DNA from 2 places in the Roseovarius sp. THAF27 genome. Region 1 is predicted to be linked to the other one. Evidence: riboswitches for the same ligand, from Rfam matches in the RefSeq annotation. Region 1 holds a riboswitch; the other holds the start of a gene.
What was found. A riboswitch is a leader RNA that binds a small molecule or an ion and turns the genes downstream of it on or off. The one in region 1 is predicted to bind thiamine pyrophosphate.
Positions count from the first base shown of each region.

Region 2: linked by a shared signal. The riboswitch ahead of thiO (glycine oxidase ThiO) and the one ahead of FIU89_RS11935 (NUDIX hydrolase) in region 1 are both predicted to bind thiamine pyrophosphate.

Region 1 covers NZ_CP045393.1:2,394,621-2,400,209, forward strand. The annotation lists gene FIU89_RS11925 (LysE family translocator) at 121-735, opposite strand; gene FIU89_RS11930 (LysR substrate-binding domain-containing protein) at 895-1,806, shown strand; TPP riboswitch at 1,795-1,929, shown strand; gene FIU89_RS11935 (NUDIX hydrolase) at 1,964-2,413, shown strand; gene thiD (bifunctional hydroxymethylpyrimidine kinase/phosphomethylpyrimidine kinase) at 2,410-3,216, shown strand; gene FIU89_RS22475 (hypothetical protein) at 3,213-3,389, opposite strand; gene FIU89_RS11950 (NAD(P)-dependent oxidoreductase) at 3,573-4,466, shown strand; gene FIU89_RS11955 (FMN-binding negative transcriptional regulator) at 4,613-5,170, shown strand; gene FIU89_RS11960 (ester cyclase) at 5,292-5,589, opposite strand, start outside.
Region 2 covers NZ_CP045393.1:2,686,941-2,692,529, forward strand. The annotation lists gene FIU89_RS13520 (exopolysaccharide biosynthesis protein) at 1-22, opposite strand, end outside; gene FIU89_RS13525 (peptidoglycan-binding protein) at 252-1,232, opposite strand; TPP riboswitch at 1,455-1,556, shown strand; gene thiO (glycine oxidase ThiO) at 1,654-2,652, shown strand; gene thiS (sulfur carrier protein ThiS) at 2,636-2,833, shown strand; gene FIU89_RS13540 (thiazole synthase) at 2,837-3,610, shown strand; gene FIU89_RS13545 (thiamine phosphate synthase) at 3,607-4,203, shown strand; gene FIU89_RS13550 (HesA/MoeB/ThiF family protein) at 4,200-5,213, shown strand; gene FIU89_RS13555 (PleD family two-component system response regulator) at 5,415-5,589, shown strand, end outside.

The DNA.
Region 1 (5,589 bases):
ACTGGATGACCTGATCCACAGGCGCGGTTAGACCAAGAGGGTGCAACAAGAGAACCTTCCAGTTCTCGAACGGCGCGACTGATCGTGGATTGCTGCAACTCCAACTCGAGCGCTGCAGGTTCAACCGAGGAGCAACGCAACGCCGACCGACAGAACAAGCATGATAGCGAATGCGATATTGATTGCACGTCCCACGCTCGGATCTTCCAGAAAGCGGGAGAATGTGCTCCCGAATACGAGCCAGGCAGTATTCACAACCGCGGCCATGAAGGCCAACGCGATGAACTTCAAGAACGTGTCAAGCAAGAGGTGCTCGGGCGTGATCGAGTATCCGGCGTACACGGCGCCGATCGCCGCGTAGGCTTTGGGGTTGGCCACTGCAAGGCCGAGGCCCGGTAGAAACGACCCTATGACAACGCCCGAACGACCACCGGCGCCAGTCGGCGCTTGCCCGACAGGCGCCGTCGCGATCTTCCACGCCAGGTAAAGAATATAGGCCACCGCAGCAATGCGGAGGACCACCAGCAACCAGGCCTCGGAAGACATGACCCCGGTCACGCCGGTCGCGATGATCGCCAGCACCACGATGGTTCCGAGTATTATGCCCATGAGATACGGCAGGGCGTTCCAAAACCCGAATGCAGCGCCCAGACTCGCCAAGCTGATCGTGGCCGGCCCCGGGCTGCCCATGAGCGGCAGGGCGGCCGCGATGAGTATCAGGGTATTTCCGATCATCTTGGTTCTGGCCCTTAAGCTCTCCTTCGACTGCCGCAAAATCGCGTCCTGCCGGAGAGCATCCTCTTGAACGGTAGGGTATCCAAGGCTATGACTTAAGAAAATCAAATAGATCGAAACCCTATAATTCGAGAATCGGAACCAATGCCAAGCTTTGACATGGACGCGCTCCGTACGGTCGTCGTTGGCTCGGATCTGGGAAGCTTCGCGCGCGCTGCCGTGCAACTCGGCCGCTCGCAATCCGCCGTCAGCATGCACCTCAAGAAGCTGGAACAGCAGGCGGGCACAACTCTGTTCGTTCGCAAGGGACGCGGCCTCGTGCCGACCGAAGCGGGCGAGGCTTTCATCGCCTATGCCCGGCGTATCGTCGCGCTGAACGACGAAGCCGCGCTCTCGGTCGGCGCGGCGGCAGGCAAGGCCTCCGTGCGGCTCGGCCTGCCGCAGGATTTCTTCGATGACGTGATGCCTGCGACACTCGGCAGGTTCGGACAGGACGTGGAAAACGTGCATGTCGACGTGCAGGCCGGGGAAAACCACAGGCTCGCCGAAGAGGTCCGTGCCGGGCGCATCGACGCCGCGATCGCCTTTTTCCGGCCCGGCAGCCCGACCGAAGGCGAAACCCTGTGCGAATGCCCCATGCACTGGCTGGCGCATCGCGATCTGCCGGAGGTCGCCGTTGCCGCCCCCCTCCCCCTCATCATGTTCAACCACCCTTGCCTGTTTCGGCAGGCAACGCTTGCCACGCTTGACCACAGCCGGACGCGCTGGCGCGCCGCGCTCACCACGCCCAGCCTGCCCGCCGTCTGGGCCGGCCTGCGCAGTGGTCTGGGCATAGCCGTGCGCACGGATCACGGCAGGCCGGAGGATATCGCCTGTGTCGGCGCGGAGCTCGGCCTGCCGGAGTTGCCGAATATCGAGGTGCGCCTGTTGCGGGCGCCAAACCTGTCGCGTTTTGCCGAAAGACTTGCGCAAGTGCTGCGGGAAGAGACCCTCAGGCATCTGGACCCGGCAATTTACAGCGCGGGAGGCGTTGATTTCGTGCACCATCCTGATAGGCTCGGAACCACCTAGGGGTGTCCCGACAAGGGGCTGAGATATCGCTGGCGCTTCGGTCGCAGGATCGTTGGGCATCGCGGTGACCCTTTGAACCTGATCCGGATCATGCCGGCGAAGGGACAGGATCGCAGCGCTCTCTTGCCCTTGCCGGCCTCAGCATGACGAGGCCGCCTTGCCATCTCCATCGACAGTCCACCGCCCGATTTCGGCGACCATCGCCGCCGTCATACGCGACAACCAGGTCCTTCTTGTTCGCCGCGCAAATCCGCCCGACGCGGGACGATGGGGATTTCCGGGCGGAAAGATCGACCACGGCGAAACGCTGTTCGAGGCCGCAACCAGAGAACTGTCGGAGGAAACCGGCGTTTCCGCCGAGCCGCTCCGCGTGTTCACCGCAGTTGACGCGTTTGACCTCGGCCCCGCCGGCACCCTGCGCCGGCACTTCATCCTGATCGCCGTGCTGTTCCGATGGACGGCGGGAGAGCCGGTTGGAGGGGACGACGCGCTGGAGGCGCGTTGGGTCGATCTTAAAGCCCTCAAGGGAACCAGCCTCGCCCTGAGCCTCGATGTGGCCGAGGTCGCGCATGAGGCCGCCGCGTTGATGTCAGAGGTGCCGTCATGATTGCCAATGTCCTGACCATCGCGGGCACCGACCCCTCAGGCGGCGCAGGCATCCAGGCCGATATCAAGGCCATGTCCGCGCTTGGCGCCTATGCCTGTTCCGCCATCACCGCGGTGGTCGCGCAGAACACACAAGGTGTTCGCTGCTTCCAGGCGCTGGACCCCGATTTCGTCGCCGCCCAGATCGACGCGGTACTGGACGACGTGCGCGTCGACGCGGTGAAGATCGGGATGATCGCAAATGCCGGGATTGCCGAGGCCGTGGCCGACAGGCTGAGCCATCACGGGGCAGACAACATCGTGCTCGATCCGGTGATGGTCGCGAAGAGCGGCCATGCCCTGCTCGACCCGGAAGCGGTCTCGGCCGTGCGCGAGGCGCTCGTGCCGCTGGCCCGCGTCATCACCCCGAATCTGCCCGAAGCCGCCGTGTTACTGGGCCGCGAAGACGACTGGACCGCCGAGACGATGCAAGCCGCCCTGCCCGAGCTCATGGCACTTGGCTCCGATTACGTGCTGCTCAAGGGCGGGCATCTGAAGGGCGAGCACAGCACCGACCTGCTGGCCGGACCCGAGGGCACCCGGGCACTGAAGGCCCTGCGCATCACAACGACCAACGACCATGGCACCGGCTGCACCCTCTCCTCGGCCATCGCCGCGCTTCTGCCGCATCACGACATGCCCGAGGCAGTGGCCCGCGCCAAGGCCTATCTGCACGCCGCGCTTGCCCAAAGCGACACGCTGAACGTGGGCCACGGTCACGGGCCGGTGCATCACTTCCATGCGCTCTGGGCGTCAGGCGCCTAGGGTGTCGATCCTGTTCCTGAGCGGCAGGCGGCGGCCTCTGGGTCCAGCTGTCCGCAGATGGCCGAAACCACGGCGACGCCCCGCGCGCCTGGGCTGAAGGCCAGCGCGGATTTCAGCGCGCGCGCCGTCTCGATCATCCGGGCGGTGTCTGCCGCCCTGTCGCGGAGGCGCACCACCATCGCCCCCGGCGCAGAGCCCCCCGGGTGAGAGGCGGCAGGCTGCTGGTGAAATGCAGAGTCTTCAACCTCTGCAGCAAACTCACATATCCGAATATTGAAACCCACGGTTTCATTCATTTCGTTATTCAGAATGATTGAGCTCGGCTAGCTTGGGTCCCGCGGAAACGGGAGACAGTCATGGCATCAGGAGAACAAATCGGCTTCATCGGCCTGGGCACCATGGGCGAACCTATGGCGCTGAACCTGCGCCGCGCCGGACAGTCCCTGATGGTCTGGAACCGGACGGCGGAACGAACCGCCCCGTTGAGAGAGGCCGGGGCCAAGGTGGCAGCCGATGTGGACGACCTCTTCGCCCAATGCACCACGGTGCTTCTGATGCTGGAAAACGAGGCCGCGACCGATGCCGTTCTGGGCCGCGACACCGAGGCTTTCACGCATCGTGTCGCCGGGCATTGCATCGTGTCGATGGGCACGACCTCCGCGAAATACTCCCAGGGCTTGTCACAGGATATCGCCGCCGCCGACGGCCGCTTTGTCGAGGCGCCGGTCTCTGGTTCTCGAAAGCCGGCGGAGGCAGGCCAACTCGTCGGCATGCTGGCCGGACCTCCCGAGGAGGTCGAACGCCTGCGCCCCATGCTCTCGCCGATCTGCAAACAGCTCTTCGACTGCGGCACCGTACCCGGCGCCCTGCAAATGAAACTTGCGGTCAATACCTTCCTGATCACCATGGTCACCGGCCTTGCCGAAGCCGCGCATTTCGCGGCGCGCCACGGGCTCGACATGGACCGCTTCGCCGACATCCTCAATGCCGGGCCGATGGCCAGCGACGTCTCCCGCGTGAAGATCGACAAGCTGCGCATCCAGGATTTCAGCCGTCAGGCCGGTATCTCGGACGTGCTGAAAAACAGCCGTCTGGTCTTGGAAGCTGCAAGAGCCGCCGGCACTGCCTCCCCCCTGATGAACGTCTGCGAGGCGCTCTATGCCGAAACCGAGGCCATGGGCCGCGATGAGGATGACATGATCGCGGTGGTCCAGGCTATCGAAGCACGCACCAGGCGGTCCGCTTCCTGATACAAAAGCGTTGGGACATCATTGCGTCCGCGCGGCACGATATTGCAACCGCAACAGGGGCCGGGAATGTACACACCATCGCATTTTGAAGAGCCGATCCTGCGGCGGTCCGTGAGATACTCGATACAGCGCCACTGGCCTGGATCGTGGCGCAGAAGGAAGAAGGATTGTTGGCAAACCACATGCCGTTGCTCCGGGCCCCGGACGGATCACTGGTCGGCCATGTCGCACAGGCAAATGCCATGCACCGGATGATCGCCGAGGAGCAAGAGGTTCTGGCCATATTCCGTGGTCCAGACGCCTACATCTCACCGAACTTCTTTCCAAGCAAGGCCGACCATCACCGCCACGTTCCGACCTGGAACTATCAGGCGGTACATATCTGCGGGACCATTTCGTTCCAGCACGACGAACAGGCCAAACGTGCAGCCGTGGGTCTTCTGACGCGCACGCACGAGCGAAAGCTGAACGGCGAGAATGCTTGGCGCATGGCAGATGCGCCACAAGACGACATGCAGGGGATGCTTGAAAGCATCGTCGCATTCCGAATAACGGCAAGCCGGACTCTCGCGAAATCGAAGATCAGCCAGAACCGCGAAGAGCGAGATTATCTTGGCGCGGTTGCCGGGCTCAGGGCTACCGGGAAGCCCACCATGGCAAACCTGATGGCGGAACGGTCCCGGAAAACGGACGAGGACACCTGAAACGTCAATTGGCGAGCAGGTAACCGCGTTCGAGATGCTGCCACCGGTGCAGTCGTGCTTGGATGACTTCGCTGTGACGACTGCGACTTGGCAAAGAGCGTGACAAAGCAGACATAGAACGTCAGAACCGACCGACTGTTGGCGCACTCAATTGCTGCTTTACAGCGTCCAGGTCGCCAAGCACCCAAAGCTTGGAGAGCTTGCCGTCCGATATTCCAAAAAAAGCGGCGCCCGCCCATTCAATGTCTTTGCCGGTACAACTGACTCCGAAAAAGTCAGACTGATGTGTTCCTCGAAAAATCATACGGGCAGCCGCCCTGTCATCAATGCAGACTAAGTCCTTAATGATGCAAGTATAGTTTCCAAGCGCCTTGTGGACGGCTTCAACGTATTCAAGAAAGCCGCCGATGCCGAGCTTT
Region 2 (5,589 bases), 290 kb from region 1:
GGGCTTCGGCATCGTGGCTCATGGCATCACGCCCTGCGGTCCGTGAACACGCGAACGCGCACAACCACACGCCGGCACCCATGCGCCGTGCCCGCGCGGTTCACTCGTCCTGCTAGAAAACTGTCCCAGACCCATTGCCCGACTTTCCGTTCCGACGAAGGAACGCCGCAACTGCGCTCAAGTTCCCGGCATACCTGAATAATTGCCGATCGCCTGAACCCCGCGCAAAGCCGAGCCTGCAGGCCGGCGCGTCAGCGCCAGACGAACCTGCAGTCGTAGAGCACGCCGAACACACCGCGCTTGCATACGCGAACCCTCTCGGCCTTGCGCTTTGGCTTTGGCTTGGGCTCGGTCCGCTGAAACGCTTCGTATTCGGTCTGGCTTTCTTCCCGCAGCGCGGCCAGCTGCACGTCGTTGAAATAGCCGCTGACGGGAAAGCCGCGCGCCTCCTGCCACGTGGAAATCGCGGTGCGCGTATTCGGCCCGAACACCCCGTCCGCGCCGCCCGGATCGTACTCGACCAGGCGCAGGCGATTCTGGATCTCGCGCCGCTCGTCGCGCGACAGATCCAGTGCGGCCTCGATATCCTCGCTGGCCGACGCCGTCTGATCCACGCGCGCCGTGCCAAGCACCGGCGGCGTCTCGGGCCGGCCTGCCGTGTCGAGAACGGCAATCGACGTGACCGCGGCCGGAGTGAATGTCGCCGCGTACGTGGTCTCGACCCCGCTGACGGAATAGGGCGCGCACTCCTCCAGCGCGACAACGGCATCCAGATACAGCCGCCGCTGGACAGCCGATTGCGACTCCGCGCCGACATGCTCGGGGATCCCCAGCAGCAGCCCGGCGCTGTCCAGCACGAACTGCAACCGCACCTCTTCTTCGCTGGCCGCATCGGACGTACCGGCATAGCAGGCCGCCACCTGCTCCACCAGGGACGGCGTCGCGGCGGCCGTCTCCGTCTCGGCCGCGCTCGTCGTTCCGGGATCCTCCGCCGCGGCGGGTTCCGTCACCGCAGGCGCATCGCGGTCTGTCTCCGCGCCCATGACGTCGATCCCGGCACCCTCTTGCGACTCCCGGGGTGGGTCCAGCGGGCTGACAGTGGTTGCAGGCGGTTCCGGCAACGGCTCGGCCGTTTCCGTCTGTGCCAACACAGCACCGCCGCCCAGCACCACTACGAAGGCCGAGGCGACATAACCCTTCCAAGGCAGAAACGAGGTACGCGATCCGAACACCGGATATCCCTTCCATTACGTCTGGAAAAGAATAACGCCTGCCGCCGCCGAAAGGTCAAGCCGGACGGCAAAATTCGGCCACCGGGCCAGCCCAATGCGCAGCATGTTGCGGAACCCGGCGCCGCAATCGTCTGGTTTCGCATGTTGCAGATTGAAGCAACGTCACGTATCCATGACGCACGAAGCTGCACCGGGGCGCATCGTTCCGGTCCGCAAGTCACATATCATCCGTCGGGGGGCCCGCAAAGGGCTGAGAGGTGCACGCACCGACCCGTCGAACCTGATCCGGGCAATACCGGCGTAGGGAACGGGTAGAACGTGCACCGACAGCACTTACCTCTTTTCCGCGTTGGCACGCCCCAAACAAAGAGGCGCGCCGAATGACCCTCACGCCATCCATCTGCCGGCCAGGCGCATCGGTATGACATCCGTTGTCGTCATAGGCGCCGGCGTCGCCGGTCTTTGTGTCGCCCGCACCCTGCTGGACCGTGGGGCCGAGGTGACCCTGGTCGATCGGCGCGCCGCGCCGGGTCCGCATGCCTGCTCCTGGTGGGCTGGCGGAATGCTGGCGCCCCATTGCGAAGGCGAAAGCGCCGAAGAGGTCGTGGTGCGGCTGGGCTGCGAGGCCGCCGACTGGTGGGAGGCACAGACCGGCGCCGTCGTCCGGCGGCGCGGCTCTCTTGTCGTATCGCCCGGGCGCGACAAGGCCGATCTCGCCCGCTTTGCCCGCCTGACCAGCTGGCACCGCGCCGTCACCGGCCCCGAGATCGCGCAGCTCGAGCCCGACCTCGGCACCCGTTTCACGCGGGGCCTCTTTTTCGACACCGAGGCGCATCTTTCTCCCCGCGCCGCCCTCGCCGCGCTGCGCGACAGCCTTGCGGCCGATGGCGCGAAGCTCATTCAGGAAGAGGCCGACCCCGAAGCCCAAGCCCAGAAGGGTCTGACCATCGACTGCCGCGGCTTTGCGGCGCGCGACCGGCTTGCCGACCTGCGCGGCGTCAAGGGCGAGATGATGATCCTCTCGTGCCCGGACGTGTCACTGACACGCCCCGTCCGCGTGCTGCACCCCCGCGTGCCGATCTATGTCGTGCCCCGGGGTGACGGCCTCTACATGCTGGGGGCCACGATGGTCGAAGGCCAGGCGGGCCGGCACGTCACCGCCCGTGCGATGCTGGAACTGCTGGGCACGGCCTATGCGCTCAACCCCGCCTTCGGCGAGGCCGAGGTGGTCGAGATCGGCGTCGACAGCCGCCCCGCCTTTCCCGACAACCTGCCCCGCATCCGCCGCGACGGGAACCTGATCCGGGCCAACGGACTCTACAGGCACGGCTTCCTTCTGGCGCCGGCCCTCGCGCGCATGGTCGCGGACCTGATCCTTCACGACAAGACACCGGAGGTTTCCGATGAGATTGCAGCTTAACGGCACGCCATTGCACGCCGAGGCCGCCACGCTGGCCGACCTGCTGGACGCCCACGGCTATGGCGACGCCAAGGTGGCGACAGCGGTGAACGGCACGTTCATACCCGCCTCCCTGCGCGGCGATCACGCTCTGGCGGACGGCGACAGCATCGAGGTTCTGGCCCCGATGCAGGGCGGCTGAGCGATGCGCGATTTCTATGGCACCACGCTGGCCAACGGCTTCATGCTGGGCACCGCGCAATACCCGTCGCCCGCGATCCTGGCCGAGGCGTTCCGGCGCAGCGGCGCCAGCGTCGCAACCGTGTCGCTGCGCCGCGAAAGCGGGCAGGACCGCGCCGGACAGGATTTCTGGAACCTGATCCGCGACCTGGGCGTGCATATCCTGCCCAACACCGCCGGATGCCACAGCGTGAAAGAGGCCGTGACCACCGCCCACATGGCGCGCGAGGTTTTTGACACGCCCTGGATCAAGCTCGAGGTCATCGGCGAGGAAGACACACTGCAACCCGATGTCTTCGGCTTGGTCGAGGCCGCCAGCATCCTGACCGAGGACGGGTTTCAGGTCTTTCCCTACACCACCGAGGATCTCGTCGTTGCCGACCGTCTGCTCAACGCGGGCTGCGAGGTTCTGATGCCCTGGGGCGCCCCCATCGGATCGGGGCTGGGCCTGAACAACATCTTCGGCCTGCGCGCGCTCCGGGCGCATTTCCCGGACGTGCCGCTGGTGATCGACGCCGGGCTGGGTCTGCCCTCGCAAGCCACGGCGGCGATGGAACTGGGCTACGACGCGATCCTTCTCAACACCGCCGTGGCCAAGGCGGGCGATCCGGCGGCCATGGCCGAAGCCTTCGCCCTCGCCCTCAGGGCCGGAAAACTGGCGCAGTCCGCCGACCCTATGGAGCCGCGCGACATGGCCGCCCCCTCCACCCCGGTTCTAGGCAAGGCGTTTCTTGAATGAGACTGGACCGCTTCTACCCCATCTTCGACAGCGCCGACTGGATCGAGCGGCTGGTCCCGCTGGGCATCAAGCTGGTGCAACTGCGCGTCAAGGATGCCGCGCCCGATACGCTGCGCGACCATGTGCTGCGGTCCAGGGCCGTGTGCGCGCGCCACGGCTGCACCCTTGTCATCAACGACCACTGGCAAGAGGCGATCGACACCGGCTGCAGCTACATCCACCTTGGCCAGGAAGACCTTGATACAGCTGACATATCCGCCATCCGCGATGCCGGCCTGCACCTCGGCATAAGCACCCATGACAGAGCCGAACTCAAGCGCGCCCTTGCGCTCGATCCCGACTACATCGCCTTGGGTCCGATCTATCCCACCATCCTGAAAAAAATGAAATGGCACGAACAGGGCCTCGACCGTCTGACCCAGTGGCGCGGCCTGATAGGCGACCTGCCCCTGATCGCCATCGGCGGCCTGTCGGTGGAACGCGCGCCCGGCGCCTTCGAGGCAGGCGCAGACGTGGTGGCCGCGGTCACCGACATCACGCTCAACGACGCCCCCGAAACCCGGGTGCGCGCCTGGCTGGCGGCGACGCGATGACCCGCTATGCCCGCCAGACCTGCCTGCCCGGCATGGGCGAGGCCGGACAGGCCGCGCTGAAAGCGGCGCATGTGCTTGTGGTCGGGGCTGGCGGATTGGGCGCCCCGGCGCTGCAATACCTGGTGGGCGCGGGGATCGGACGGCTGACCCTGGTGGATGGCGACACGGTTTCCCTGGGCAACCTGCACCGCCAGACACTCTTTCGCGAAGACGACATCGGCAGGCCCAAGGTCGAGGCCGCGCATGACACGTTGCGCCGCCTCAATACCGACTGCCGCATTGCCCCCCTTGCCCGCCCGCTCGATCCCGCCAACGCGCCCGATCTCGTAGTGCAGGCCAGCATTGTGCTCGATTGCGCCGACAGTTTCGCGGTCAGCTACATCCTCTCCGACACGTGCCTTGACGCCGGCGTGCCCCTTGTCAGCGCCTCCGTGCTGGGCGTTTCGGGCTATGTCGGCGGCTTCTGCGGCACCGCGCCCTCGCTGCGCGCCGTGTTTCCCGATCTTCCCGACCGCGCCGCCACCTGTGCCACGGCGGGCGTGATGGGGCCGGTGGTGGGCATGATCGGCGCGGCGCAGGCCCAGATGGCGCTGGCCTGCCTCACCGGGCAGACTCCGTCCCCGCTGGGTCAGCTGCTCACCGTCGACATGCAGGCCTTTCGCAGCAGCAGCTTTCGCTTCGACACGGCCCCCGAGCCGGCGCAGGGCCTGCATTTCATCGCGACCGACCACCTCAAGCCAACCGATATCGTCGTCGACCTTCGCGGCACCGAGGAAGCGCCGACCCCTGTCTCGCCCCAAGCACGGCGGAGCAGCGTATCGGACGTCATCGCGGGCCGGCTCCAGCCCCCCGCGACCGGACAGCGCGCGGTCTTTGCCTGTCGCTCCGGCCTGCGAGCCTGGCAGGCCGCCAGGCATCTGCAACGCCACTGGGACGGCGATATCGCTCTTGTCGCCACCGGCGACGCACCCGGCGCGAGCGCGCTGCCTGAGCAGACGGATCGGGGCTGAACCGCCGGGGCAGGACACCCGAAGATTGCGGCCCTGGTGCGTTGAATAGCGGCCGGTCGCGCCCCACCGAGAACGCCAACACCATCCTGGCGCGGTTAATCTTTGAAAAATCTCTTTATTTCAACGTTGCGCCACAATAATGCCCGAATTGGGCGAGAACAATCAGGGAGCGAACAGAATAATAGGCTGGAAAGAGAAACAATGCGGATCCTTGCGATAGATGACGAGCCGATCTTCTGCGACTTGCTCAGAACGCGGCTTGAACAGCTGGGCTACAGGGACGTCGAAACCGCCTTTACCGGGCCGGAGGCCCTGCAAATCGCCGCCGCCAAGACCAAGCCCGTGGAGTGCTTCATCGTCGACATCCGCATGATGC